Regions from separate parts of the Streptomyces sp. CA2R106 genome, predicted to be linked through region 2. Evidence: riboswitches for the same ligand, from Rfam matches in the RefSeq annotation. Region 2 holds a riboswitch; the other holds the start of a gene.

Region 1 (14,262 bases), on a different contig from region 2:
CCCGCGCCGCCCTCGGCCCGGACCGGCTGCTCGCCCCCGAGCTGGGCGTCGTCCTCGACGCCGACCTCGTCCGGGCCCGCCAGACCGCGCGCGCCGCCCTCGCCGGCTACCTCCAGCTGCCCAACTACGTGAACAACTGGCGCCGGCTCGGCTTCACCGACGAGGACTTCGCCGACGGCGGCAGCAACGCCCTGCTCGAGGCCCTGTTCGCGATCGGCGACACCGTCGACGTCCGCACCCGCGTCGCCGCCTACCACGAGGCCGGCGCCGACCACGTGGCCCTCCAGGTGCTGCGCCCCGACGGCGCCCTGCCGCGTGAGGAGTGGCGCGAGCTGGCCGCCGTACTGCCGCTGAGCTGATCCGGCCCGGGCGGGCCGCCACCGCGCGGCCCGCCCGGCTCCGCGGCCCCGCTCCACCGCCCCACTCCGCGGCCCCGCCCACGTCCGCCGCCCGCCCGGCAGCCGCGCTCACCCCTTCCGCCCGCTCACCCCTTTCCCGCCGCCGCCCGCCCCCGCCACCGGCAGCAACCGGGACGGCCCGGCCCGGCGCAGCACCGGCGGGAGCAGGGTGAGCGGGTCGAGGTAGACGTCCCCGCGCAGCAGCCCCCAGTGCACACACACCTCCGGGCAGTGCGGCAGCCGCCCTACGGCCACCTCGCCCACCCGGTCCCCGGCCGCCACCGCCGCACCCACCGCGACCGCGGCCCGTACCGGTTCGTAGGTGGTGCGCAGACCGCCGGTCAGCGCCACGACCACCACCGGGACGCCCCCGACCGGCCCGGCGAACGCCACCTCGCCCGCGGCGGCCGCCCGCACCGAAGCCCCCGCCCCGGCCGCCAGATCGACCCCGCGGTGCCCGGCCGCCCACGGTGTCGCCGGCGGCTCGAACGCACGCAGCACCAGCGGGCGGCCCCGCGCCCCCGGCCCCACCACCGGCCAGCACCGCGCCGCCGGACCCGGCGGCCCCGTACAGCCCGCCGACCCCGCTGCCGACCCCGACCCCGCTGCCGACCCCGACCTCGCTGCCGACCCCGCTCCAGACCCGGGCCCCGGCCCCGCCGCCTCCCATGCCCGGGCCCGGGTGCCGTCCCCAACTCCCGTGCCCGCCCCGCCCTCGGCCCCGGCCGCCACGCTTCCGCCCGCCGCCAGCACCACCGCCACCACCGTCAACCACACCGCCGTGTACGCCATGTCCCCACGATGACCCACCGCGCCCCGCCCGCGATGATCTTGGTCCGCGCCCTGTGGACAACTCGGGTGTCGCCCGCGGCTCCGGCGGTCCCGTACACTTTCCCTGGCGACCCGGGTCACCGGGTCGACTTCGCACGCCCCGCCACCAACCCCGGACCTTGATGGTCACGGGCGGTGGCCGCGCCCCTCGGTCCCCTGTGGCACGGCGCGTCGGGACGTCAGGCGCGGCCACCGTCCGGCGGCCGCGGTAACCGAGTACCTCAAGGAGTACGGCCATGGCCGTCGTCACGATGCGGGAGCTGCTGGAGAGCGGCGTCCACTTCGGGCACCAGACCCGCCGCTGGAACCCGAAGATGAAGCGCTTCATCTTCACCGAGCGCAACGGCATCTACATCATCGACCTGCTCCAGTCGCTGTCGTACATCGACCGCGCCTACGAGTTCGTCAAGGAGACCGTCGCGCACGGCGGCTCCATCATGTTCGTCGGCACCAAGAAGCAGGCGCAGGAGGCCATCGCCGAGCAGGCGTCCCGCGTCGGCATGCCCTACGTCAACCAGCGCTGGCTGGGCGGCATGCTCACCAACTTCTCGACCGTCTACAAGCGCCTGCAGCGCCTGAAGGAGCTCGAGGAGATCGACTTCGCGGACGTGGCCGCCTCCGGCCTCACCAAGAAGGAACTGCTCGTCCTCTCCCGCGAGAAGGACAAGCTGGAGAAGACCCTCGGCGGTATCCGCGAGATGCAGAAGGTGCCCAGCGCCGTCTGGATCGTGGACACCAAGAAGGAGCACATCGCCGTCGGTGAGGCGCGCAAGCTCCGCATCCCGGTCGTCGCGATCCTCGACACCAACTGCGACCCCGACGAGGTCGACTACAAGATCCCGGGCAACGACGACGCGATCCGCTCCGTCACGCTGCTCACCCGCGTGATCGCCGACGCCGTCGCCGAGGGCCTCATCGCCCGCTCCGGCGCCGCCACCGGCGACAAGAAGGCCGAAGGCGCCGCCGAGCCGCTCGCCGAGTGGGAGCGCGACCTGCTCGAGGGCGAGAAGAAGGCCGATGCCGAGGCCCCCGCCTCTGCCGACGCCCCGGCCGACGAGGCCGCCGCCCCGGCGGAGGAGGCGCCCGCCGCCGCCCCGGCCGACGAGAAGCCCGCCACCACCGAGGGCGACGCCGCCACCGGCGCCTGACCGCCCGCGGACGCGAGCGTCCGGGAACAGCACCACGCGTGACAACGGCGGGGGCCGAGCGCCCCCGCCGTTCACCCGTAGATCCACCGACCATCCGGGAAGAGACTCACACCCATGGCGAACTTCACCGCCGCCGACGTCAAGAAGCTCCGCGAGCTCACCGCCGCGGGCATGATGGACTGCAAGAACGCCCTCACCGAGGCCGAAGGCGACCTGGACAAGGCCGTCGAGATCCTCCGCGTCAAGGGCCAGAAGGGCGTCACCAAGCGCGAGGGCCGCTCGGCCTCCAACGGCGCCGTCGTCTCCCTCATCGCCGCCGACAACTCCGAGGGCGTCCTCGTCGAGCTGAAGTGCGAGACCGACTTCGTCGCCAAGGGTGACAAGTTCGTCGCCGTCGCCGACGCGATCGCCGCCCACGTCGCCGCCACCAAGCCGGCCGACCTCGGCGCGCTGCTCGCCTCCGAGATCAAGGACGGCCAGACCGTCCAGGCGTTCGTCGACGAGGCCAACGCCACCCTCGGCGAGAAGATCGTGCTGGACCGCTTCGCGCAGTTCACCGGCGGCTACGTCGCCTCCTACCTGCACCGCACCAGCCCGGACCTGCCCCCGCAGGTCGGCGTGCTGGTCGAGCTGGACAAGGCCGACGCGCAGACCGCCAAGGACGTCGCGCAGCACATCGCCGCGTTCGCCCCGAAGTTCCTCACCCGCGACGAGATCGACGAGGAGACAGTGGCCAACGAGCGCCGCGTCGCCGAGGCGACCGCGCGCGAGGAGGGCAAGCCCGACGCCGCCCTGCCGCGCATCGTCGAGGGCCGGGTCAACGGCTTCTTCAAGGAGAACGTCGTCCTGGAGCAGGCGTTCGCCAAGGACGCGAAGAAGACCGTGCAGAAGGTGCTCGACGAGGCCGGGGTCACCCTGAAGGCCTTCGCGCGCTTCCGCGTCGGCGTCTGACGTCCGCACCCACCGGCACCCGCCGGTCCGGCCGCAGACACCGACTCGGCCGCCGCGGGCTGCCACCGATGTCCGTACGGCCGCCCGGCGGCCGCGCGGGGCAAGACAGACGGTCCGCCAGGGCCGTACGCGGCCGGCCGCCCGCCGGCCGGCCGCAGAGGTGACGAGGAGGCCATTGCCGTACCGGGAACCGACAAGGACCCACGGCAATGGCCTCCTCGGTACGTGCACGAGGAGATCTCCCATGGATGATGGTGCCGAAGGCGCCCGCAAGGCCCGCGACCACACCCACGAGGGCGGCGGGCAGCAGCACGAAGGCCGCGACGGGACCGCTCCGCGCCGCTACCTGCTCAAGCTCTCCGGCGAGGCGTTCGCCGGCGGCGGCGGGCTCGGCGTCGACCCCGACGTGGTGCACGCCATCGCCCGGGAGATCGCCGCGGTGGTCCGCGAGGGCTACGAGATCGCGGTCGTGCTCGGCGGCGGCAATTTCTTCCGCGGCGCGGAACTCCAGCAGCGCGGCATGGACCGCGCCCGCTCCGACTACATGGGCATGCTCGGCACCGTGATGAACTGCCTCGCCCTCCAGGACTTCCTGGAGAAGGAGGGCATCGAGACCCGAGTGCAGACCGCCATCACCATGGGCCAGGTCGCCGAGCCCTACATCCCGCTGCGCGCCGTCCGGCACCTGGAGAAGGGCCGCGTGGTCATCTTCGGCGCCGGCATGGGCATGCCCTACTTCTCCACCGACACCACCGCCGCGCAGCGCGCCCTGGAGATCGACGCGGTGGCGATGCTGATGGGCAAGAACGGGGTGGACGGGGTCTACGACTCCGACCCGAAGCACAACCCGAACGCCGTCCGCTTCGACGCCCTGGAGTACGGCGAGCTGATCGCCCGCGACCTGCGGGTCGCCGACCTCACCGCGATCACCCTCTGCCAGGACAACAAACTGCCGATCCTGGTCTTCGAACTGCTCGCCGAGGGCAACATCGCCCGCGCGGTCAAGGGTGAGAAGATCGGCACGCTGGTCAACGACCAGGGCACCAGGGCGTGACCGGCGAGGCCGGTATGGACAACAGGCTGCCCGGTCCGACACCGTGCAGGAAGAGCACGAAGACGCGCGCAGGGGCCCGGACCCGACGGCTCTGCCTTCTGAATACCAGGAGCACATGGTGATTGAAGAGACCCTCCTCGAGGCCGAGGAGAAGATGGAGAAGGCCGTCGTCGTCGCCAAGGACGACTTCGCGGCGATCCGCACCGGCCGTGCGCACCCGGCGATGTTCAACAAGATCGTCGCCGAGTACTACGGCGCGGTCACCCCGATCAACCAGCTCGCCTCCTTCGCCGTGCCCGAGCCGCGGATGGCCGTGATCACCCCCTTCGACAGCAGCAGCCTGCGCAACATCGAAGAGGCGATCCGCAACTCCGACCTCGGCGTGAACCCCAGCAACGACGGCCGGATCATCCGCGTGGTGTTCCCGCAGCTCACCGAGGAGCGGCGGCGCGAGTACATCAAGGTCGCCAAGGCCAAGGGCGAGGACGCGAAGATCTCCATCCGCAGCGTCCGCCGCAAGGCCAAGGAGACGCTGGACAAGCTCGTCAAGGACGGCGAGAGCGGCGAGGACGAGGTGCGCCGCGCGGAGAAGGAGCTGGACGACACCACGGCGAAGTACGTGGCGCAGGTCGACGAGCTGCTCAAGCACAAGGAAGCGGAGCTGCTGGAGGTCTGACCTCCGCGGAGCTCCCGCGCACCTGATGTGTCCTGGCCGGACCCTGCGCGTCCGGGCCGGACCGCCGCACGTTCCCCCCGGCCGACCACCAACCTGACGACGACGCGAGGCGACGTTCCGTGAACGATTCTTCCTGGGGCGCTTCGCCACGCGCCGGTCACGCGGCGGGTTCCGCCACGGAGCCCGGGGTCAGGAGGAAGATCTCCACCATGCCACCGCCACCGTCCGCGCCGCCCCAGGACCCACCGCCGGCCGCGAAGAAGTCCGCCGGGCGCGACCTGCGGGCGGCGATAGGGGTCGGTGTCGGCCTCGGTGCGGTGGTCGTGGCGGCGCTGTTCGTGGTCAAGGCGGTCTTCGTCGGGATCGTCGTGGTCGCGGTGGTCGTCGGGCTGTGGGAGCTGACCTCCCGGCTCGCCGAGCGCAAGCAGATCCACGCGCCGCTGGTCCCGCTGGCGGTCGGCGGCACCGCGATGGTGATCGCCGGGTACGTCCGCGGTGCCGACGGCGCGTGGATCGCGATGGCGCTCACCGCGCTCGCGGTGCTGGTCTGGCGGATGGCCACCCCGCCCGAGGACTACCTGCGGGACGTCACCGCGGCCGTGTTCGCCGCGTTCTACGTGCCGTTCCTCGCCACGTTCGTGGTCATGATGCTCGCCGCCGACGACGGTCCGCGGCGGGTGCTGGTCTTCCTGCTGCTCACCGTGATCAGCGACACCGGCGCCTACGCGGTCGGCTGGCGCTTCGGCAGCCACAAGCTCGCGCCCCGGATCAGCCCCGGCAAGACCCGCGAGGGCCTGGTCGGCGCGATCAGCTTCGCGATGGTCGTCGGCGCCCTGCTCATGCAGTACTTCATCGACGGCGGCCACTGGTGGCAGGGCCTGCTCCTGGGCCTGGCCGCGGCGGTCAGCGCCACCCTCGGCGACCTCGGCGAGTCCATGATCAAACGCGACCTCGGCATCAAGGACATGGGCACCCTCCTCCCGGGCCACGGCGGCATCATGGACCGCCTCGACTCCCTCCTCCCCACCGCCCCCGTCGTCTGGCTCCTCCTCGTCTCCTTCGTCGGCCAGGGCTGACCCCCGCCTCCCGGCCCCGTCCCGGCCGCGCGCAGCACGAACGGCGCACCGCGCGGAGTCTGCGACACTGGTAGGCATCATGCCTGTACCCGGAGAACTGACGTTTGCCGTGCCGCGCGGGGCCAAGAAGCCGCCGCGGCATCTTGCTGATCTTTCGCCCGCGGAGCGGAGGGAGGCGGTGGCGGCGCTGGGGGAGAAGCCGTTCCGGGCGAAGCAGTTGTCGCAGCACTACTTCGCGCGCTACGCGGACGATCCGGCGACGTGGACGGACATTCCGGCGGCGGCCCGGGGGAAGCTGGCCGGCGACCTGCTGCCGGAGCTGATGACGGTGGTGCGGCACGCCTCGTGCGACGACGGGGAGACCCGCAAGACGCTGTGGCGGCTCTTCGACGGGACGCTCGTCGAGTCGGTGCTGATGCGGTACCCGGACCGGGTGACGATGTGCATCTCGTCGCAGGCCGGCTGCGGGATGAACTGCCCGTTCTGCGCGACCGGCCAGGCGGGCCTGGACCGCAACCTGTCGACGGCCGAGATCGTGCACCAGATCGTCGCCGGGATGCGGTCCCTGCGCGACGGCGACGTGCCCGGCAGCGCGGCCGGCGCCCCGGACCGGCTGTCGAACATCGTCTTCATGGGCATGGGCGAGCCGCTCGCGAACTACCGCCGGGTCGTCGACGCGATCCGGCGCCTGACCGATCCGGCGCCCGACGGGCTGGGGCTGTCGCAGCGCGGCATCACCGTCTCCACCGTCGGCCTGGTCCCGGCCATGCACCGCTTCGCCGACGAGGGCTTCAAATGCCGCCTCGCGGTGTCCCTGCACGCCCCCGACGACGAGCTGCGCGACACCCTCGTGCCGGTCAACACCCGCTGGAAGGTCCGCGAGGTGCTCGACGCCGCCTGGCACTACGCCGACGTCTCCGGCCGCCGCGTCTCCATCGAGTACGCCCTGATCCGCGACGTCAACGATCAGGCGTGGCGCGCCGACCGGCTCGGCCGGCTGCTGAAGAACCACCGGGTGCACGTGAACCTGATCCCGCTCAACCCCACCCCCGGCTCCAAGTGGACCGCCTCCCGGCCGGAGGACGAGCGGGCGTTCGTGGCCGCACTGGAGGCGCACGGCGTGCCGGTGACCGTCCGCGACACCCGCGGCCAGGAGATCGACGGGGCCTGCGGTCAGCTCGCCGCCTCCGCACGCTGATACGGTGCGCTGGTGTGTTCGTCGTACCAACGGCATGCATGGCAGCGTGACAAGCACGACCGCAGAACCGCAGGACAAGTGAACATCCGACAGGGGAGCGCCTGAGACGGCGCTGAGAGTGCGGCTGGGACCCGATCCGACGGCAGGACCGTCGAGGGACCCAGGCCGCAGACCCTCCCACCTGATCCGGGTCATACCGGCGTAGGGAGTCACACAGTGAACAGCACCATCCGTCGGCGTGCCATCGGCGCGCTCGTCCTCGCCACCGCCGGCGCCACCGTCCTCGCCGGCTGCGGCTCGAGCTCCGGCTCCGGTTCCGGCTCCTCCTCGGCCGCCGGCAAGCCCTCCAAGACCGTCACCCTGGTCAGCCACGACTCGTTCGCCGCCTCCTCCTCGGTGCTCGCGCAGTTCACCAAGGAGACCGGCTACACCGTCAAGGTGCTGCGCGGCGGCGACGCGGGCGCCGCGGTCAACCAGGCCATCCTCACCAAGGACCACCCGCGCGGCGACGTCTTCTTCGGCGTCGACAACACCCTGCTCTCCCGCGCCCTGAGCAACGGCCTGTTCGACTCCTACACCGCCAAGGGCCTGGACCAGGTCGCCGCGGACGTGCAACTGGACGCCGCCAAGCACCGCGTGACGCCGATCGACTCCGGCGACGTGTGCGTCAACTACGACCGCGCCTACTTCACCTCCCACCACCTCGCGCCGCCGCAGACCTTCGCCGACCTGGTCAAGCCGCAGTACAAGAACCTGCTCGTCACCGAGAACGTCTCCACCTCCTCCCCGGGGCTCGCCTTCCTGCTGGGCACCGCCGCCACCTACGGCGACTCCGGCTGGCAGGCGTACTGGAAGAAGCTGAAGGCCAACGGCGTGCAGGTCGTCGACAGCTGGGAGCAGGCGTACGACAACGCCTTCTCCGGGTCGGCCGCCGGCAAGAAGGCCAAGGGCAGCAAGCCGCTGGTCGTCTCCTACGCCTCCAGCCCACCCGCCGAGGTGGTCGGCGTCACCCCGCAGCCCGCGCAGTCGCCCGTCGGGGTGGCCACCGGCACCTGCTTCCGCCAGATCGAGTTCGCCGGGCTGCTGCACGGCGCGAAGAACCCCGCCGGCGCCAAGGCGTTCATCGACTTCATGCTCAGCCGGACCTTCCAGCAGGACATGCCGCTCCAGATGTACGTCGACCCGGTCGTGAAGGGCGCGGTCGAACCCGAGGTGTTCACCAAGTACGGCGCGAAGGTCCCGCACCCCACGACGCTGGCGCCCGACAAGATCGCCGCGAAGCGGGACGACTGGGTGAAGTCGTGGAACTCGATCGTCCTGTAGCGCCGCGGGAGGGAGCGCCGCGGGAGGGAGCGCCGCGGGAGGGAGCGCCGAAGAACGGGCTGCCGCGCAAGGCCGCACCGCGCAACGCCGCGCCGCGGGCCGACTCCCACCGCGGTAGCCGCCGCGTCCTCACCGGAGCGGCCCTGGCCGCACTGCCGCTGGCGTTCTTCGCCGCCTTCTTCGCCTACCCCGTGGCGGCGATCGTCGGCCGCGGTCTGCACGAGGGCGGCCGCTGGCAGCTCGGCCGGATCGGCGACGTCCTCGGCGACGGCTCGGTCCGGCACGTGCTGTGGTTCACCTGCTGGCAGGCGGCCGCCTCCACCGCGCTGACCCTGGTGGTCGCCCTGCCGGGGGCGTACGCCTTCGCGCGGCTGGACTTCCCCGGCAAGCGGCTGCTGCGGGCCGTGGTCACGGTGCCGTTCGTGCTGCCGACCGTCGTCGCGGGCTCGGCGTTCCTCGCGCTGCTGGGGCAGGGCGGCTTCACCGACAGCCTGTTCGGGGTGCGCCTGGACACCTCGGTGTGGGCGATCCTCATTGCGCACGTCTTCTTCAACTACGCCGTGGTCGTCCGCACCGTCGGCGGCCTGTGGGCCCAGCTCGACCCGCGCCAGGAGGAGGCCGCCCGCATGCTCGGCGCGGGCCGCCTCGCCGCCTGGCGCCGCGTCACCCTGCCCGCGCTCGGGCCTGCCGTCGCGGCCGCCGGGGTGATGGTCTTCCTGTTCACCTTCACCTCCTTCGGCGTCATCCAGATCCTCGGCGGCCCCACCCGCGCCACCCTGGAGGTCGAGATCTACCGGGAGACCGCCGAGATCTTCGACCTGCCCACCGCGGCCGTGCTCACCCTGCTCCAGTTCGCCGCCGTGGCCGCGATCCTGGCCGTGCACGCCTGGACCACCCGGCGTGGGGAGTCCGCGCTGCGCCTGGTCGACCCGGCCGGCACCGCGCACCGCCCGCGCGGCCGGGGCGAACGCGCGCTGCTGGCCGCCGTCCTCGCCTCGGTCGCGCTGCTGATCCTGCTGCCGCTCGGCGTGCTCGCCGCCCGCTCCTTCGACGGCCCGAACGGCTACGGCCTGGCCTTCTACCGCGCGCTCGGCACCACCGGCGGCGACGGCACCTTCCTCGTCCCACCGTTGCGGACCGTCTGGAACTCGGTGCGCTACGCGGCCGCCGCCACCGTGATCGCCCTGGTCGTCGGCGGGCTGGCCGCGGCCGCCCTGACCCGCCGCGGCGGCCGGCTGATGCGCGGGTTCGACGGGCTGATGATGCTGCCGCTGGGCACCTCCGCGGTCACCGTCGGCTTCGGCTTCCTGATCGCCCTCGACAAGCCGCCGCTGGACCTGCGGGACTCCTGGCTGCTGGTGCCGCTGGCCCAGGCGCTGGTCGGCGCGCCGTTCGTGGTGCGGGTGATGCTGCCGGTGCTGCGGGCCGTCGACGAACGGCTGCGGGAGGCCGCGGCGATGCTGGGCGCCTCCCCGCTGCGGGTCTGGCGCGAGGTCGAACTCCCGCTGGTACGGCGGGCCCTGGGCATCGCGGCCGGGTTCGCGTTCGCCGTCTCGCTCGGCGAGTTCGGCGCCACGGTCTTCATCGCCCGCCCCGACAGCCCCACCCTGCCGGTCGCCGTCGCCCGCCTGCTCGGCCGGGCCGGCGAGATGAACTACGGCCAGGCGATGGCGCTGAGCACCATCCTCATGGTGGTCTGCGCGGCCAGCCTGCTGATCCTGGAGTACCCGCTGTCGGAGAGGTCGCGATGACCGGCACCCTGCTGCGCGTGGACGCGGCCACCGTACGGTTCGGGGCGCGCGCCGCGCTGGACGAGGTGAGCGTGGACGCGGCCGCGCACGAGATCGTCTGCGTGCTCGGGCCGTCCGGCAGCGGCAAGTCCACCCTGCTGCGCACCGTCGCCGGGCTCCAGGCGCTCGACGGCGGCCGGGTGCTGCTGGACGGCGCCGACCAGCGGGGCGTGCCCGCGCACCACCGCGGGGTCGGGCTGATGTTCCAGGACCACCAGCTCTTCCCGCAGCGCGACGTCGGCGGCAACGTGGCGTTCGGGCCGCGCATGCACGGGATGCCGCGCCAGGACCGCGAGCGGCGGACCGCCGAACTGCTGGACCTGGTGGGGCTGCCCGGCGCCGCGGCCCGCCCCGTCGCCACCCTCTCCGGCGGCGAGCAGCAGCGGGTCGCGCTGGCCCGCGCCCTCGCGCCCGAGCCGCGGCTGCTGATGCTCGACGAGCCGCTCGGCCAGCTCGACCGCTCCCTGCGCGAACGGCTGGTGGTCGAACTGCGCCGGCTGTTCGGGCAGTTGGGCACCACCGTGCTGGCCGTCACGCACGACCAGGGGGAGGCGTTCGCGCTCGCGGACCGGGTGGTGGTGATGCGCGACGGGCGAATCGTGCGCAGCGGTACACCCCTCGAGGTGTGGCAGCAGCCCGGCTCGGAGTTCGTGGCCCGCTTCCTGGGGTTCGACAACATCACCGACGCCGTGGTCAGCGGTGGTGTCGCGGTGACCGCCTGGGGCAAGCTCGCCGTCCCCGACGGCACCCCCGACGGCGAGCACCGCCTGCTCGTGCGGCCCTCGGGCGTACGGCTCGGGCCGGCCGACGGCGCCGGACCGCGCTGCGAGGTGGTCTCGCGGACCTTCCGCGGCGGCCACGTGGGAGTGCTGCTCCAGCCCGCGCAGGGGCCCGCCCTCGAAGCGGAGTGCGCGCTGCGCGACGCGCCGGAGATCGGCGCCCGGGTGGGCGCGGTGTTCGCCCCCGAGGACGTCGTCGTCCTCGCCCGCTCCGCCGTACGGGCCGCTCCCGGCGAACGCCCGGCCGCGGGGTGAGGCGGGCTACGCGCTGAGGCGGGCCAGCGCCGCGGGCACCTCGTCGACGCTGTCGACCAGGGTGATGCGCGCGCTCATGGGCCGGCCGTCGGCGAGGGCCTGGAGCAGCGGCCAGACGGGCAGCTCGGCGGTCCAGTGGGCGTGGTCGACCAGGACCATGGGGGCCGGGTCGCCGTGCGAGCCGTAGTAGTTGGCGGTGGCGGCGTCGAAGACCTCCTGGACGGTGCCGGCGGCGCCCGGAAGGAAGACGGCGCCGGCGGTGCAGCGCGTCAGGAGCCCGTCCTCACGGGTGGCGTTCGCGAAGAACTTCGCGATGTGCGCGGCGAACGGGTTGGGCGGCTCGTGGCCGTAGAACCAGGTGGGCAGGCCGTAGGAGGGCCCGCCGTCCGGCCAGCGCTCGCGCACCTCGAAGGCGGTGGACGCCCAGGCGTCGACGGAGGGCGCGAAGGACGGGGTGCCCGCGAGGACGTCGAGCGCCTTGCCGAGCATCACGTCGTCGTACGCGGCCGCGTACGCCCCGAAGTTCGCCGCCTCCATCGCGCCCGGGCCGCCGCCGGTCGCCACGGTCAGCCCGGCGGTGGCCAGCGCGCGGCCCAGCCGGGCGGCGCCCGCGTACGCCGGGGTGCCGCGCTCCATGGCGTGCCCGCCCAGCACGCCCACCACCTGCTCGCCGCCGAGCTGCTCGTCCAGGGCGTCGGAGACCGCGTCGTCGTGGATGGAGCGCAGCATGGAGGCGAACACGTCGCGCTCGGCGGCGGTCCGCAGCCACCAGTCGTACGTCAGCGCGTCCGGTGTCGCGCCGTAGCCGCTCTCGGCCACGCCCGCGTACAGCTCCTCGGGCCGGTAGGGCGCCGCGCGGTAGGGGTCGAAGGGCAGGCCGGGCACCGGAGGGAAGACCAGCGCGCCGCCGGCCCGCACCTGGGCCAGCGCCTGCGGTTCCATCGGGCAGCCGAGGAAGACCGCCTGCGAGGTGTCGGTGACCAGCAGCGCGAAGGTGCGGGAGGTCAGGTCCACCGCCCGCACCCGGCAGTCCGCGAAGGACCCGCCGAGCGCGACCGCGTCGAACTCCTCCAGCGTCTCCACCTCGCGGGTCCGGCGGACGCCCTCCGGCGCGGCGCCGGAGGGCGCCTTCGGCGGCTCGGGCGGCACCGGGCCGCGGTACGGGCCGGCCGCGGGACGCGGCAGCCGCGGACGGGAGGGACGGGGCGAGTCTGGGGAGGTAGGCGCTGCCACGCGAGCACGATAGCGCGCCGAGGTCGGCGCCGGGCCGCCGCGAAGAGGGACACCGGCGGCGCGCCGTTGACGCGGCGCCGCGTGCGGGAGGACCGCGCGCGGCGCCGGGGACGGATCGGGACGGGGAGGGGCCACGGGCCGGGACGGGGACGGGTTACGGGCCGGGAAGGGGAGGGGCTACGGGCCGGGACGGGGACGGGTTACGGGCCGGGAAGGGGACGGGCTACGGACCGGGAAGGGGGCGGGTTACGGGCCGGGAAGGGGACGGGCTACGGACCGGGAGAGGAAGCGCTAGGGCGTCGGCGAGAGCGCCGCGACCAGCAGGGCCGGCACCAGGAACGCGACCGCCAGCACGCCGGCCCGTACCGCCGCCGACGCGCGCAGCACCGCGGCGGGCGCCGCGAGTTCGCGCAGCGCGGCCCGCGCGGACGCGCGCGCGGCGTGGGACTCCCGCGCGGCCAGCGCGGCCGAGGCCAGCACGCACATGCAGATCAGCAGCACCGCGAAGGTGGTGACCGGCCCGAGGCTGCGGCCGCTGTCCTGGTGCAGGCCGTAGCCGGCCACCAGCGCCGCCACGGTCGCCGAGAGCAGGCCGAGCGGGCGGCCGAGCCGCCGCGCCTCGTGCTGGAGCCCGCGCCCGGCCAGCAGCCGCAGCCCGCCGGGCCGGTAGGCGGCGAGCAACCGCCCGCAGGCGTGGACCAGTCCGGGGCCGGCCAGCACCAGCCCGGCGGCGGTGAGCACCCAGCCGCCGACCGCGGCCGGCGCCATCGCGCCCAGGCCGCTGGGCAGCGGGAAGGTGTGCCGGTCGGGGGCCGTCGCCTCGAGCGCCAGCCCGACGGCGATCAGCGCGACGCCCCACGGGAGCCCGGCGGGCACCTGCTCGTCCGGTTCGATCGCGCCCGCGTCCGGGCCGCCCGGGCGGGCACGGCCCCGGTCCGGCCGCTGCCCGTCCGTCCGCCGTCCGTCGGGGCGCTGCTCGGTGCGCAGCCGTGCCGCGCTCGCGGCGCCCGCCGCCAGCGGGACCAGGGCCAGCAGCGTGACCGCCCCGGCGAGCGGCAGGCTGTGGCCCGCCGCCAGGAGCCCGGGGCCGACGCCGTGGTAGGGCACACCGGTCACGTCGCCGCGCAGTTGGAGGAAGACCAGCAGCGCCAGCACGCTGCCGCACGCGCACACCAGGGTCACCGTCGCCGCGGCGAGCAGCACCAGGCCGTTCCGGCCCAGGCCGACCGCGGTGAGCCCGGCCCGGGGCCAGCCGGTCGACTGGGCGCGGCCCACCGCGACCGCCAGCTGCACGCTGACGATCGCCGGCACCACGCACCAGCCGAGGCGTACCACCGTGTGCGAGGCGCCGCCCGGGTGGGCCAGCGCCCAGCCGAGGGCCGCCAGCAGCAGCAGTCCGGTGCCGCACGACGCGAGGGCGGCCAGTACCCACCGGCCGAGCGCCGCCGGACTCGCCCCGCGCAGCAGCCGCAGGCTCAGCACCGGCCGCACCCCCCGCGGCCGGCCGCGCTCCGCCCGGGGCGCGGGCGCCGTACGCGGGCGTTCATACG
Region 2 (14,262 bases):
CGCGGCCAGGTGCGCCGTCGCGTACCGCTCGTGGGGGGCGTCGAGCCGGGCGGCCTCCTCCAGTCCGAGGTGGGCCTGGGTGAGCAGGTCGAGTGCGGCGGGCGACGCGGCGGCGCGGCGCAGCACGGGGTGGATGTCGGCGGGCGCTCCGGCGCGGGCGGGAGCGCCGGTGCCCTCGCGCCGCGCGGGCCCGGACGGTGTCAGTGGGCCTGACGGTACGGACGGCATGGGCTGCATCGCGGGTACGGCCATGGCGAGCCTCCTTCTCTCCGTAGCTGCCTGCTGCTTCCTCCTGCTTCCCGATCGGTTCCCATCATCGGCGCCACCACTGACAATCGGCTCTGACCTGCACGGACGTGCCGCGCTACGCGCGTATCCCGGGTCCGGTGGGCCCCGCCGGGTGGAAGAACCGCGGTCGCGGTGCGGGCAGAATCGGGGCCATGACCTCCTCCGCACGACGCCAGGCAACCCGGCAGAGGCTCTTCGAGGCCGCCGTCACCCTCATCGCCGAGCAGGGTTTCTCCGCCACCACGGTCGACGAGATCGCCGAGCGGGCCGGCGTCGCGAAGGGGACCGTCTACTACAACTTCGCCAGCAAGAACGTGCTGTTCGAGGAGTTGCTGCGGCACGGCGTCGGGCTGCTCACGGTGTCCCTGCGGCGCGCCGCCGGCGAGACGGCTTCGCGCGGCGGCACCCGGGTCGACGCGCTCAACGCGATGATCCGGTCCGGCCTGGCCTTCATCGTCCGCTACCCGTCCTTCACCCAGCTCTACGTCGCCGAGCTGTGGCGGACCAACCGGACCTGGCAGGACACCCTGATGACGGTGCGCCAGGAAGCGGTCGCCGTCGTCGAGCAGGTGCTCGGCGAGGCGGTGCAGCGCGGTGAGGTCAGCGACGAGATCGACGTGCCCCTGACCGCGTCCGCGCTCTTCGGCATGGTGCTCGTCGCCGCCCTGGACTGGCAGGCGTTCCAGCCCGAGCGGAGTCTCGACGACGTCCACGCGACGCTCTCGCAGCTGCTCCAGGGGCGGGTGGGCGGCGCCGCGGCGCACCGAACCACTCGGTGATCCGCGGGCCAACCCCCGTTGCGGGTCTGGGGGCGCGGGACCGTTTCCGCCGCCCCGTGTCGGCGGCCCCGGCCGCGCCCCTCCCGCGACCCCTACTCTTCCCGCTGCGCTCGGCCGGGCCATCCGTACAGGTACTCATCCCTCTACCTAGGTACCCCCACGTACCTGCCCCGCCCCGCCGCCCCGGTATCGCTCGGGCCTTCCGTCCACCTCCCCCGCCCCGCCGCTCCGGTTGCGTCCGTGCCCGGCCCCCGCCGGTGGCCGGTTGCGCGCGCAGTTCCCCGCGCCCCTGGGCAACTGCGGCTCCTCCGCGAAGTCCCGAGGCCACCCAGGGGCGCGGGGAACGGCGCGGGCGGCCGTCCACCGGGGGTCCCGGGGCCGACGGGGCGGGGGCGCCCGGGGGGAGAAGGGGGCACACGGAGTGGATACGCTCGCGGGATGGGACGGATTGCGGTGGTGGGCGCGGGGATGGCCGCGATGGCGGTGGCGGCGCGGCTGGGTGCGGCCGGGCACGAGGTCGTGGTGTACGAGCGCGGGGAGACGTACGGGGGCGCGGTGGGGGCGCTGCGGCGGGAGGGCTTCGCGTTCGACACGGGCCCGGGCGTGCTGGTGCTGCCCGCGGTGTACCGCGACCTGTTCGTGAAGACGGGCCGGGAGCCGCTGGAGGAGTGCGTCGAGCTGGTGCAGACCGACCCCGCGGCGCGGCACGTGTTCGCCGACGGCACGGACGTGGCGCTGCCGAACGCCTCCCGCTCGGGCGTGATCGAGGCGCTGGACGCGGCGTTCGGCGCGGGCAGCGGTGAGCGCTGGAGCGACGTGCTGGTCCGGGCCCGCGAGGTGTGGGAGGGCGTGCGGCGGCCGCTGCTGGAGGAGCCGGTCGCGGACCCGGGGCCGCTGGCGAAGGACCCGTACCCGGGGCGCAGGAGGGGCCTGTTGCGGCGGTCGCCGTCCCTGGCGGACGTGGCGGCGCGGGAGTTGGGCGGCGACGTGCGGGCGGCGGCGCTGCTGGAGTGGTACGCCCTGGGGCACGGGCTGGACCCGCGGACGGCGCCGGCCGCGGCGGCGGTGCTGCCGTACCTGGAGCAGTCGTTCGGCGTCTGGTACGTCCGCGGCGGGCTGCGCGCGCTGGCGGACGCGCTGTACGAGCGGTGCCGCGCCCGCAGGGTGGAGTTCCGCTTCGGCCGCGAGGTGGCGGGCGTGGAGGTGCGCGGCGGCGTGGTGCGCGGGCTGCGCTTCGCGGACGGCGAGGTGGCCGACGCGGACGTGGTGGCCGCCTCGGTGCCGGTGCCGTACCTGCCGCAGGAGAGCCTGCCGCAGGCCGCGGCGCCGCTGACGGGGGCGCGGGGCGAGCCGGGGCGCTGCACGGTGCACGTGGCGCTGCGGGGCTCGCGTCCGGCCGGTACGGCGCACCGTACGGTCGTGCACGCCGCGGACCGGGGAGCGGCGCTGGAGTGGGTGTTCGGGCGGCGCCGGGCCGGGGCGCCGCCGGTGGACGCGCTGACGGTCGCGGTGCTGCGGCCCGACGACCCGGCGCTGCGCCCGGACGACGGGCACGAGGCGGTGACCGTGACGGCGACGGTGCCGCGGCACAGCTCCGGCGGGGGCGCCGGAGTGGACTGGTCGGAAGGGGGGTTCGCGGACGCGTTCGCCGAGCGGCTGCTGGAGGTCGCGGAGCGGGCCGTACCGGGTCTGCGGGAGCGGGAGTTGTGGCGGGAGGTCCGCACCCCGCTGGACGTGGAGCGGGCGACGGGCGCGGCGGGCGGCAGCGTGCCGGTCCCCTCGCTGCCCGGCGCGGGCGGCACCCTGCTGCGCCCGCCGAACCGGACGCCGGTGAAGGGGCTGTACTTCCTGGGGGGTTGGGCGCACCCGGGCGGCGGGCTGCCGCACGCGGGCATGTCCGCCGCGATCGTGGCCGACCTGGTCGCCGGGGGCCCGGGCGGCAGCCGCTGACGTCCGCGGAACCGGGTGCAAGATCGTTAATCGCCCGGCCGCGGAATTCAACCCATCGGGCGGAAAAGGGCGTTGGCGGCTCACCGGGCCGACCGGGGCCGACCTAGCGTGAGCGCTGTACCGGTCATCGGTTGAGCGGAAGGTCTTACCCAGGATGCCGCAGCCCTTCGTACTGCCCGCGTTCTACGTGCCGTACCCGGCGCGGCTGAACCCGCACCTCGAAAGCGCCCGGGAGCACTCGAAGGAGTGGGCCCGGCAGATGGCGATGATCGAGGGCTCGGGCGTCTGGGCGGAGTCGGACTTCGACGCGCACGACTACGCCCTGCTGTGCGCGTACACCCACCCGGACGCGCCGGGGCCGGAGTTGGACCTCGTCACCGACTGGTACGTGTGGGTGTTCTTCTTCGACGACCACTTCCTGGACATCTTCAAGCGCACCCCGGACATGGCGGGTGCGAAGGCGTACCTGGACCGGCTGCCCGCCTTCATGCCGGTGGACCTCGCGCAGGAGGTCCCGGAGCCGACGAACCAGGTGGAGGCGGGCCTGGCCGACCTGTGGCGGCGGACGGTGCCGCAGATGTCGGAGGGCTACCGGCGGCGGTTCCACGAGAGCACCCGGCACCTGCTGGAGGAGTCGCTGTGGGAGCTGTCGAACATCAGCGCCGGGCGGGTGGCGAACCCGATCGAGTACATCGAGATGCGCCGCAAGGTCGGCGGGGCGCCGTGGTCGGCGAACCTGATCGAGCACGCGGCGGGCGCCGAGGTGCCCGACGTGATCGCGGCCAGCCGCCCGATGCGGGTGCTGCGCGACTGCTTCGCGGACGCGGTGCACCTGCGCAACGACCTGTTCTCCTACCAGCGGGAGATTGAGGACGAGGGCGAGCTGTCCAACGCCGTGCTGGTGCTGGAGCGCTTCCTCGATCTCGCCCCGCAGGAGGCCGCCGACGCGGTGAACGACCTGCTGACCTCGCGGCTGCACCAGTTCGAGCACACCGCGCTGACCGAAGTGGAGCCGCTCTTCGAGGAGTTCGGGCTCGACCCGGCGCAGCGGCTGGCGGTGTTCGGCTATGTGAAGGGGTTGCAGGACTGGCAGTCCGGCGGCCATGAGTGGCATCTGCGCTCCAGCCGCTACATGAATGGCGCGGACGGCGCGTCGCGGGCGGTGGGCGCGCTCGGCGGGCCGACCGGCCTGGGCACCTCGGCCGCGCAGATCGCCGCCTCGCTCGCCGGGACGCTGCCGCAGCGCGCCCGCGCCTACGGCCACGCGCCCTTCCGGCCGGTCGGCCGCCTGCGGCTGCCCGCGGTGCCGATGCCGTTCGCCACGACGCTCAGCCCGCACCTGGACGCCGCCCGGGCGCACAACGCGGCCTGGAGCCGCCGGATGGGCCTGCTGGACCCCGAGCCGGGCGGCCCGCTGCCGGAGGGCCTGTGGAACGCGGGGCAACTGGCCGACTACGACTTCGCGCTGTGCGCGGCGGGCATCCATCCGGCCGCTTCGCCCGAGCAGTTGGACCTGGTCACGGACTGGCTGACCTGGGGCACCTACGGCGACGACTACTACCCGGTGGTATTCGGCCGCTCCGGCGACCTGGCGGCGGCCCGGATCACCACCGAGCGCTTCAAGCTGTTCATGCCGCTGGACGCGGGCGCGGTGCCGCCGCCGCTGACCGCGCTGGAGCGCTCGCTCGCCGACCTGTGGCGGCGCACCGCGGGCCCGATGGCCCCGGCCGAGCGGCGGAGCTTCCGCGCCTCGATCGACGACATGTGCGCGAGCTGGCTGTGGGAGCTGGCCAACCAGCGGCTGAACCGGGTGCCGGACCCGGTGGACTACATCGAGATGCGCCGCAAGACCTTCGGCTCGGACCTGACGATGAGCCTGACCCGGATCGGCCACGGCGACACGCTGCCGGACGAGGTCTACCGCTCCCGGCCGGTGCACGGCATGGAGGTCGCCGCCCAGGACTTCGCCTGCCTGCTCAACGACGTGTTCTCCTACCGCAAGGAGATCGAGTTCGAGGGGGACCTGCACAACGCGGTACTGGTGGTGCAGAACTTCCTGGACTGCGGCCCGCAGCAGGCGATGGACGTCGTCGGGGACCTGATGGCCGCCCGCATGGCGGAGTTCCAGCACATCACCGAGCACCAACTCCCGTCGCTCTTCACCGAGTTCGACCTCGACGAGCCGGGGCGCGAGATGCTGCTCCGCTATGTGCGGGAGCTGCGGGACTGGATGGCCGGCATCCTCACCTGGCACGAAGGGTGCGCCCGCTACACCGACGAGGCCCTGGTGCGCCACCATCCGCACGCCCCGGCCGCGGCGGCCGTGCGGCACCCGTGGAGCGCGTGGACGATCCCCTCGGGCCCGGGCCTGTCCGCGGCCCGGCTGGCGTCCCTGCTGGGCGGGCGCTGACCGCCGCCCGCCCGGCCGGTCAGTAGCGGTACGGGTCGTAGGGGTCGGCGTACTCCTGTTGCTGCTGCGGCTGTTGCTGCTCGTACGGCGGCTGCTGCGGCTGCTGCGGGATGTACGCCTGCTGCTGGTCGTAAGGCTGGGGGGGATCGTAGGGCTGCGGGGCCTCGTAAGGCTGCGGGTCGTAGGGCTGCGGGTCGTAGGGCTGCTGGCCGTAGCCCTGCGGCCCGTACTGCTGCTGGCCGCCGTAGCCGTAGTCGCCGTACGGCTCCGCCGCGGGCTGCTGCGGGGAGGACTGCGCGAACTGCCAGTCCCCGCCGCTGCCGTACCCGGCGCCGTAGCTGTCGCCGTCGGTGGCGCGGGAGTTGCCGAACACGTCCTGCTCGTCCGGGTCGTAGCCGTACGAGGCGGCGGCCGCCGCGGGCTGCTCCTGGTAGCCGCCGCCGTCCTGGCCGGCGCCCTGCTGCGCGTCCTGCTGGGGGCCGTGTGGGGGGCCCTGCTCCCAGGACGGCTGCTGCTCGTAGCCGGTCCAGCTCTGGTAGCCCTGCGCGCCGTACCCCTCGTAACCGCCGCTGGTGTACGGGTCGGGGGTGTACGTCGACTGGCCGTCGAAGAGCGGGTACTCGCCGCTGTCGTCGGGCAGCGGAACCGGCTGGTAGACGGCCTGCTCGGCGCCGTAGCCGTCCTGGCCGTCGCCGGGCACGGGCGGGAAGTCGTGCACCGCGGTGGCGCCCATCCCCGCCAACTGCTCGGCGGAGACGTCCGGTTGGGCCGCGTCGGGGGTGTCCGGCTCGATCGGGCCGACCGCCAGCACCGGTTCGGCCGGGCGGGCCCCCGCCGACCTGCGGCGCCGGCTGGAGCCGGGGCGGCCGCCTATCGCCCAGCCGGCGGAGAAGCCGCGCTTGTAGGAGAGCGTGACCATGCTCTGCCCGGCGCCGAAGGCGACCGCGCCCAGCAGGATGAGCACGATGCTGCGGTCGGCGACCCCCACCACCAGGCCGAGGAAGCCGGCGAAGGCCAGCACCCGCCACCGCAGCCGGGCCTTGTACTGGAGCAGTACCTCGCCCAGCAGCCACAGCGCGACGATGCCGAACGCGATGTAGAGCACCGAGTAGCCCATGTGCCCACTTCCTCACCTAGGGGCGGTCGCCCGCGGTCACGCCGCCCGCTGGTGCAGCCCGAGGTTCTCGTAGATCTCCAGCGATGCGGTGGAGTGGTTAAGAGTAATGAAGTGGAGACCCGGGATGTCCTCGTCCATGAGGCGCCGGCACATCCGCGTGGTGAACTCGATGCCGATCTTCCGCACCTCCGCCGGGTCGTCCTGCACCGCGAGGATGCGTTCGGCCAGCTCAGGAGGGAAGGGCGCGTTGCCGAGCTGCGAGAAGCGCTCGATCTGCCGGACGTTCGTGACGGGCATCACCTCGGGGATCACCGGCACCGTGCAGCCCGCGCCGTCCACCCGGTCGCGCAGCCGCAGGTACGCCTCGGGGTCGAAGAACATCTGGGTGATCGCGAAGTCCGCGCCCGCGCGGCACTTGTCGAGGAAGTGCCGGGTGTCCTCCGCCGGGTCCGTCGAGCGCGGGTGCATCTCGGTGAACGCCGCGACGCCGACGCAGAAGTCCCCGGACTCCTTGACCAGCCGCACCAGCTCGGCCGCGTACGTCAGGCCCTGCGGGTGCGCCACCCACTCGCCCATCGGGTCGCCGGGCGGGTCGCCGCGCACCGCGAGGATGTTGCGGATACCGGCGTCGGCGTACTGGCCGATGATGTTGCGCAGTTCGGCGACCGAGTGGTTCACCGCGGTCAGGTGGGCGCACGGGGTCAGCGTGGTGTCCGACACGATGCGGTCGGTGGCCCGTACGGTGCCCTCCCGCGAGGAGCCGCCGGCGCCGTAGGTGACCGACACGAACGTCGGACGGACGGCTTCGATCCGCCGGATCGCGTTCCACAGCGTGCGCTCGCCCTTCTCCGTACGCGGCGCGGCGAACTCGAAGGAGTAGGAGCGGTGGCCGGACGCGAGCAGCTCACGGATCGTGGTCGCGCGGTCCGTACGTGTGGATGAAGTCCCCAAGGCCATGTCAGCAGGCTAACGTGTGGCGGCCACCACACGTTAGTGCGTCCAGCCACTCCCGGGGGGCCGCTGCCGCGGAGAACGGTGCCGGACAGGGGCGCGGGGAACTGCGCGACCAACCCTGTTCCGTGGTGCAGGTCGTCACCGGCCCGAAGGGGCTGTTGCTGTCGCGTCCGGACCACCGGCCGGAAGCTGGTTGCTCGCGCAGTTCCCCGCGCCCCTGTCGGGCACCGTGCAGCGGATCGTGCGGGTCAGGGCGGCCGCGGCTTCGTGGGGGGCGGGGGAACCGGTGATCGCGCGGACGACGACGATGCGGGGGGCGCCGGCGGCGAGGACGGCGGGGAGGGTGGCGGCATCGATCCCGCCGATCGCGAACCAGGGCCGGGCCGGGCGGAGCGCGGCGGCGTGGCGGACGAGGTCGAGCCCGGGTGCGGGGCGCCCGGGCTTCGTGGGGGTCGGCCAGACCGGCCCGGTGCAGAAGTAGTCGACGCCGGGCTGGACGGCGGCGGCGTCGACCTCCGCGGCGGTGTGGCAGGAGCGGCCGATGAGGACGTCAGGGCCGAGGATCGCGCGGGCGGCGGGGACCGGCAGGTCGTCCTGGCCGAGGTGGAGGATGTCGGCGCGGGCGGCGTGGGCGATGTCGGCGCGGTCGTTGACGGCGAGGAGCTTGCCGTGGCGGCGGCAGGCGTCGCGGAGGATCTCCAGCGCGGCCAGTTCCTGGCGGGCCTCGATGCCCTTGTCGCGGAGCTGGATGATGTCCACCCCGCCGCGCAGTGCGGCGTCCGCGAACGCGGCGAGGTCGCCGCGGCCGGTGCGCGCGTCGGTGCACAGGTAGAGCCGGGCGGCGGCGAGGCGGTCGGACGCGGTCGGGGTGGGCATCGCGGGCTCCCGGGGTCGGTGCGCCCCGGTGCGGGCCGCCGCCGCGCGCGTCCGCGGGTGCGGTACGGGCGGCGGCCGGCGGCCCCGGCAGGGCGCGGGCTACACGGCGAGCGCCTGCGCGCGGCGCTTCACCTCGGTCCCGCGATTCTCGCGCAGCGCGTTGGCGGGGGTGCCGGGCAGGGTCGGGTCGGGCGTGAAGAGCCACTCCAGGGCCTCGTCGTCCGTGAACCCGTCGTCCTTCAGGAGGGTCAGGGTGCCGGGCAGGCCCTTCACGATCTTGCCGTCTCCGATGAAGTCGCTCGGCACCATCAGCACCTTGTTCTCCCCGCGCCGGACCGCGATGAGCTGCCCTTCCTTGATCAGCGGCCGGATACGGGTCACTTCGAGGCCGAGCCGCTCCGCGACCTCGGGCAGGGTGAGCCAGGAGGGGACGAGAGCGTCAATGTGCGCGTCAACCGACGAGTAAGCAGTCACGGGACAAGCCTGCCACCTGCGGCTGACAATCGCCCCCACCGCTGAGCCGTCACGGTGTCCCCCGCGCCCCCGCGGCAGGCGTCAGTGCGGCACCGCGGCCTTGAGCGGCACCGCCGGGTCCGCGGCGAGCGCCGGGTCCGGCTCGGCACCCTGGGTGATCAGCTTGCGGCCCTGCGCCATGTCCCGGGGCCGCCCCACCGCGAGCACCGCCACCAGCACGCCGCGGCGCAGCCACAGCACCGACCAGGAGTCGCCGGACGGGTCGCCGCGGCGGACCATCGTGTCCTCGTCCCGGTGGAACCCGGCGTACTGCACGAACCGCCCGAACTGCTCGGACCAGAAGTACGGCACCGGGTCGTACGCCTCCTCGCCGCCGAGCAGGTTCGCGGCGGCGGTGCGCGGGCCCTGGACCGCGTTGTCCCAGTGGTGGACGAGCAGCCGCCGGTGGTAGCGGGCGGAGGGGAAGGACGCGCAGTCGCCGACCGCGTACACGTCGGGCGCGGTGGCCCGCAGCCGCTCGTCGGCGCGCACCGCGCCCTGGGGGTCCAGGGTGACCCCGGAGCCGGCCAGCCAGCCGGTGGCGGGGCGGGCGCCGATCCCGACCACCACGGCGCCGGCCGCCAGGCGGCTGCCGTCGGCGAGCACCACCCCGCCCGCCGCGGCCTCGGCCACGGTGGTGCCGGTCAGCAGGGTCACGCCGGCCTCGTCGTACCAGCCGGTCATGTGCGCGGTGACGGACGCGGGCAGCACACCGGACAGCGGGCGGTCGGCGGCCTCGACCACCGTCACCTCGCAGCCGGCCTTGCGGGCCGCCGTCGCGAACTCCGCGCCGATCCAGCCGGCGCCGACCACCACGACGTGCTCGCGCCGCTCCAGGACCGGGCGCAGCGCGGCGGCGTCGTCCAGGGTGCGCAGCGGGTGGACGCCGGGGCGGCCGGCGGTGCCGGGCAGCGCCACCGGGTAGGCGCCGGTGGCCAGGACGAGCGCGTCATAGGCCACCAGGCCCGCGTCGGTGACGAGTTGGCGTGCCGCGGCGCGCAGCGCCTGCGCGTGCACGCCCAGCCGCAGGTCCACCTCCAAGGCGGCGAAGTCGACGTCGAACCGCACGTCGGCCAGGGCGCCGCCCTCCGCGCCCAGCAGCACCGCCTTCGACAACGGGGGGCGGTCGTACGGAGGGTGGGGCTCGTCCCCCAGCAGGGTGATCCGGCCGCGCCAGCCCTGCTGCCGCAGCTCGACGGCCGTCTGCACGCCGGCCATGCCGGCCCCCACGATCACTGCGTGACGCTCGCTCACCGGGACACGTTAGCGCGTCGGGGCGGCGCCGGGGCGGGGGTCGGGGCGGCCCGTCCACCGCGGTGGACGCGGCGGCGCCCGCCGGCGGGCCCTCGGTTAAGCTGACCGGAAGCGAATTCGCGGGAGCCCGGACGCACCGGGCTGAGAGGGCGGCTGGCCGGCCGCCGACCGTACGAACCTGATCCGGGTCATGCCGGCGAAGGGAGCAGCCGAGACTCATGCGTACCCGAACAGCGGACGTCCTCGTCGTGGGGGGCGGCATCATCGGCCTGGTGACGGCGTGGCGCGCCGCCCAGCGCGGGCTGTCCACGGTGGTGGCCGACCCGTCCCCCGGCGGCGGCGCCGCCCATGTCGCGGCGGGGATGCTCGCCGCGGTCACGGAGTTGCAGTACGGCGAGCAGACGCTGCTCGACCTGAACCTGGCGTCGGCGGCGCGCTATCCGGACCTGGTCGCGGAGTTGGCCGACGCCACCGGTCTGGACACCGGCTACCGGCCGTGCGGCACCCTCGCGGTGGCGCTGGACACGGACGACCGGGCGGACCTGCGCGACCTGCACGCCTTCCAGACCTCGCTGGGGCTGGCCGCGCAGTGGCTGACCGGGCGGGACTGCCGCCGGCTGGAGCCGCTGCTCGCCCCCGGGGTGCGCGGCGGGCTGCGGGTGGACGGCGACCACCAGGTCGATCCGCGGCGGCTGGCGGCGGCGCTGCTGCGGGCGGCGTGCTCGGCGGGCGTGGAGTTCGTACGGGCGAAGGCGGCGCGGGTGCTGTGCGCGGGCGACCGGGTCACCGGCGCCGAACTCGCCGACGGCACCCGGGCGGTGGCGGGGCGCACCGTGCTGGCCGCGGGCTGCGAGAGCGGCCGGCTGGCGGGGCTGCCGCCGGACGCGCTGCCGCCGGTGCGGCCGGTGAAGGGGCAGATCCTGCGGCTGCGGATGCCGGCCGGGCGGGCGCCGTTCCTGTCCCGCACGGTCCGCGCGGTGGTCCGCGGCAGCCATGTCTACCTGGTGCCGCGGGAGAACGGGGAACTGGTGCTCGGCGCGACCAGCGAGGAGTTCGGCTGGGACACCGCGGTGACCGCGGGCGGCGTCTACCAACTGCTGCGGGACGCGCACGACCTGGTGCCCGGCATCACCGAACTCCCCCTCACCGAGACCCTCGCGGGGCTGCGGCCCGGCTCGCCGGACAACGCTCCCCTGCTGGGGCCCTCCCACCTGGAGGGTCTGCTGCTGGCCACCGGGCACCACCGCAACGGGGTGCTGCTCACGCCCGTCACCGGGGACGTCCTCGGCCATGTCCTGGACACCGGACGTCTGCCGCGGTACGCCGAGCCGTTCGCCGCCGGGCGGTTCGCGGCCGTACGTGAGGAGCAGACGGTATGACGATCAGCGTGCTCGTCAACGGGGAGCCGCGCGCTCTGGAGGAGCCGATCGCGCTCGGTACGCTCGTCGCCCGGTACGGCGCGGCGACCACCGGGGTGGCCGCCGCGCTCAACGAGGCGGTGGTGCCGCGCTCGCGCTGGTCGGCGACCCGGCTCGCCGACGGCGACCGGGTGGAGATCCTCACCGCGGTCCAGGGGGGCTGAGCGTTGCACACGACACCGTCGGCGCAGGCCGCGCCGTCCGCGTCGCCTGACGGGGCTGATCCGCTGCGGATCGGCGACGCCGTGTTCGGGTCCCGGCTGATCATGGGCACCGGCGGGGCGCCGAGCCTCGACGTGCTGGAGCGGGCGCTCGTCGCCTCCGGTACGGAGCTGACGACCGTCGCGATGCGGCGGCTGGACCCCACCGCGAAGGGTTCCGTGCTGTCCGTGCTGAGCCGGTTGGGGGTTCGTGTCCTGCCGAACACGGCCGGCTGCTTCACCGCGGGCGAGGCCGTCCTCACCGCGCGGCTCGCCCGGGAGGCGCTCGGCACCGACTGGGTCAAGCTCGAAGTGATCGCCGACGAGCGGACGTTGCTGCCCGATCCGGTCGAACTCCTCGACGCTGCCGAGACGTTGGTGGACGACGGGTTCACGGTGCTGCCGTACACCAGCGACGACCCCGTGCTCGCCCGCAAGTTGGAGGATGTCGGGTGCGCGGCGGTCATGCCGCTCGGCTCGCCGATCGGCTCCGGGCTCGGGATTCGCAACCCGCACAACTTCCAGCTCATCGTCGAGCGGGCGTCCGTGCCCGTCATCCTCGACGCCGGGGCCGGCACCGCGTCCGACGCCGCGCTCGCCATGGAACTCGGGTGCGATGCCGTCATGCTCGCGTCCGCCGTCACCCGGGCGCAGCGGCCCGTGCTCATGGCCGCGGCCATGCGGGAGGCCGTTTCCGCCGGCCGGCTCGCCCACCGGGCCGGGCGTATCCCCCGCAGGTACGGTGCCCTCGCTTCGACCCCCTCGAACGGCGCCCTCTCCCTGGGGGCGCCGCCCCCAGCCCCCCGCGCTTAGGGCGCCGCCCTCCCCCGCGCCCCCGGGGCTGGTGCCCCTTCCGGTCCCCGTCCACCCCACGCCCCGCTCCGGCTGGTCGCGCAGTTCCCCGCGCCCCTGGGTAGTGCCCCCTCCCGTCCTCGTTCACCTCACGGTGCGCTCTGGCTGGCCGCGCAGTTCCCCGCGCCCCTGGTTTTGCTCGGGCCCTCCCGCGAAAGAAGCCGGCGGCGGCCGGGGGCGGGACGGGACCGTCGCGGCGGGGGCCGTGGGGCCCGCAGGGCGGGAGGAGGGGGACGGGGACGGTTACAACCGCGTAGCGAATCCGCACGGGTGGGACACATTGCGCCGTGATCCCGCGGTTGGGTGCGAACCGCCTCGTAGAATCGGTGGCCGTGGACACCAGCGTGGAGGACCCGCTCGTCGGGCAGACGCTCGACGGGCGCTATCTGGTCGAGGAGCGCATCGCCGTCGGCGGGATGGCGACGGTCTACCGCGCCGTGGACACCCGGTTGGACCGGGAGCTCGCCCTGAAGGTGATGCACCCGCGCCTCGCGGACGACGCGGTGTTCGTGGAGCGCTTCATCCGCGAGGCGAAGGCGGTCGCGAAGCTCGCGCACCCGAACGTGGTGGGCGTCTTCGACCAGGGCACGGACGGCACGTACGTGTACCTGGCGATGGAGTACGTCGCGGGCTGCACGCTGCGGGACGTGCTGAGGGAGCGCGGGGCGCTCCAGGTCCACGCGGCGCTGGACATCGTGGAACCGGTGCTCGCGGCGCTGGGCGCGGCGCACCGCGCGGGTCTGGTGCACCGGGACATGAAGCCGGAGAACGTGCTGATCGGCGACGACGGCCGGGTGAAGGTCGCCGACTTCGGCCTGGTGCGGGCGATCGACACGAAGACGAGCGCGTCGACGGGCGTGGTGCTGGGCACCGTGTCGTACCTGGCGCCGGAGCAGATCGGCCACGGCACCGTGGACCAGCGGGCCGACGTGTACGCGTGCGGCGTGGTGCTCTACGAGATGCTGACCGGCCGCAAGCCGTACGACGGCGACACCCCGATGAAGGTGATGTACCAGCACGTCAACGAGGACGTGCCGCCGCCTTCCGCGGTCGTGCCGACCGTACCGCCGCTGCTGGACGCGCTGGTGGCGCGGGCCTGCGCCCGCCCGCAGCAGCAGCGCCCGGCGGACGCGGTGGAACTGCTCGCCGAGACCCGTACGGCGCGGGCGGCGCTGACCGCGGAGGAGCTGGACGCGCGCCCGGCCGGACCGGCGGCACCCGAGCCCGCCGACCAGGTGCACGCCGACGAGGTGCCCACCGACGAGGTGCCGCCCGTACTGCCGCCCGGTTCCGAGGAGCCCACCAGCGTGGTGGCGCGGCCCGACGGCGCGGTCCCGGACCGCACCACCCGCCTGCTGCTGCCCACCCCGCCGCCGGACGACCCTCCCCCCGCCCCGGCACCCGGGTGGGCGCGCTCGCGCCGCGGCCCGCTCGCCGTGCTCGTCGCCCTGCTGGTCGTCCTCGGGGTCGGCGCGGGCGTCTGGTACATCAACGACGGCCAGTTCACGACGGTCCCCGGCGTGCTGTCGCTGCCGCAGGCGAAGGCCGAGCAGAAGATCGAGCAGGCCGGGCTGGACAGCAAGGTGAAGCAGGGCTTCTCGCTGACGGTGCCGCGCGGCAGCGTGATCGCCACCGACCCCTCCCCCGGCCG

What was found. A riboswitch is a leader RNA that binds a small molecule or an ion and turns the genes downstream of it on or off. The one in region 2 is predicted to bind thiamine pyrophosphate.
Region 1: it holds a riboswitch for thiamine pyrophosphate, as region 2 does, so the genes downstream of both, WA788_RS27020 (thiamine ABC transporter substrate-binding protein) here and thiO (glycine oxidase ThiO) in region 2, are expected to answer to the same signal.

What each region holds. Positions count from the first base shown of each region.
Region 1 is NZ_JBAGKC010000024.1:66,075-80,336, reverse strand. Features, by position in the region: gene WA788_RS27060 (LLM class F420-dependent oxidoreductase) at 1-359, shown strand, start outside; gene WA788_RS27055 (peptidoglycan DD-metalloendopeptidase family protein) at 468-932, opposite strand; gene rpsB (30S ribosomal protein S2) at 1,466-2,377, shown strand; gene tsf (translation elongation factor Ts) at 2,492-3,328, shown strand; gene pyrH (UMP kinase) at 3,573-4,382, shown strand; gene frr (ribosome recycling factor) at 4,501-5,058, shown strand; gene WA788_RS27030 (phosphatidate cytidylyltransferase) at 5,091-6,134, shown strand; gene rlmN (23S rRNA (adenine(2503)-C(2))-methyltransferase RlmN) at 6,214-7,332, shown strand; TPP riboswitch at 7,414-7,557, shown strand; gene WA788_RS27020 (thiamine ABC transporter substrate-binding protein) at 7,549-8,655, shown strand; gene WA788_RS27015 (ABC transporter permease) at 8,799-10,406, shown strand; gene WA788_RS27010 (ABC transporter ATP-binding protein) at 10,403-11,479, shown strand; gene WA788_RS27005 (LOG family protein) at 11,486-12,562, opposite strand; gene WA788_RS27000 (hypothetical protein) at 13,004-14,194, opposite strand; gene WA788_RS26995 (ABC transporter ATP-binding protein) at 14,256-14,262, opposite strand, start outside.
Region 2 is NZ_JBAGKC010000004.1:326,028-340,289, forward strand. Features, by position in the region: gene WA788_RS09140 (SAV_6107 family HEPN domain-containing protein) at 1-228, opposite strand, end outside; gene WA788_RS09145 (TetR/AcrR family transcriptional regulator) at 441-1,067, shown strand; gene WA788_RS09150 (phytoene desaturase family protein) at 1,506-3,017, shown strand; gene WA788_RS09155 (terpene synthase family protein) at 3,172-5,427, shown strand; gene WA788_RS09160 (hypothetical protein) at 5,447-6,544, opposite strand; gene metF (methylenetetrahydrofolate reductase [NAD(P)H]) at 6,581-7,501, opposite strand; gene thiE (thiamine phosphate synthase) at 7,637-8,374, opposite strand; gene WA788_RS09175 (Rv2175c family DNA-binding protein) at 8,474-8,848, opposite strand; gene WA788_RS09180 (NAD(P)/FAD-dependent oxidoreductase) at 8,930-10,141, opposite strand; TPP riboswitch at 10,251-10,363, shown strand; gene thiO (glycine oxidase ThiO) at 10,360-11,520, shown strand; gene thiS (sulfur carrier protein ThiS) at 11,517-11,723, shown strand; gene WA788_RS09195 (thiazole synthase) at 11,727-12,572, shown strand; gene pknB (Stk1 family PASTA domain-containing Ser/Thr kinase) at 12,944-14,262, shown strand, end outside.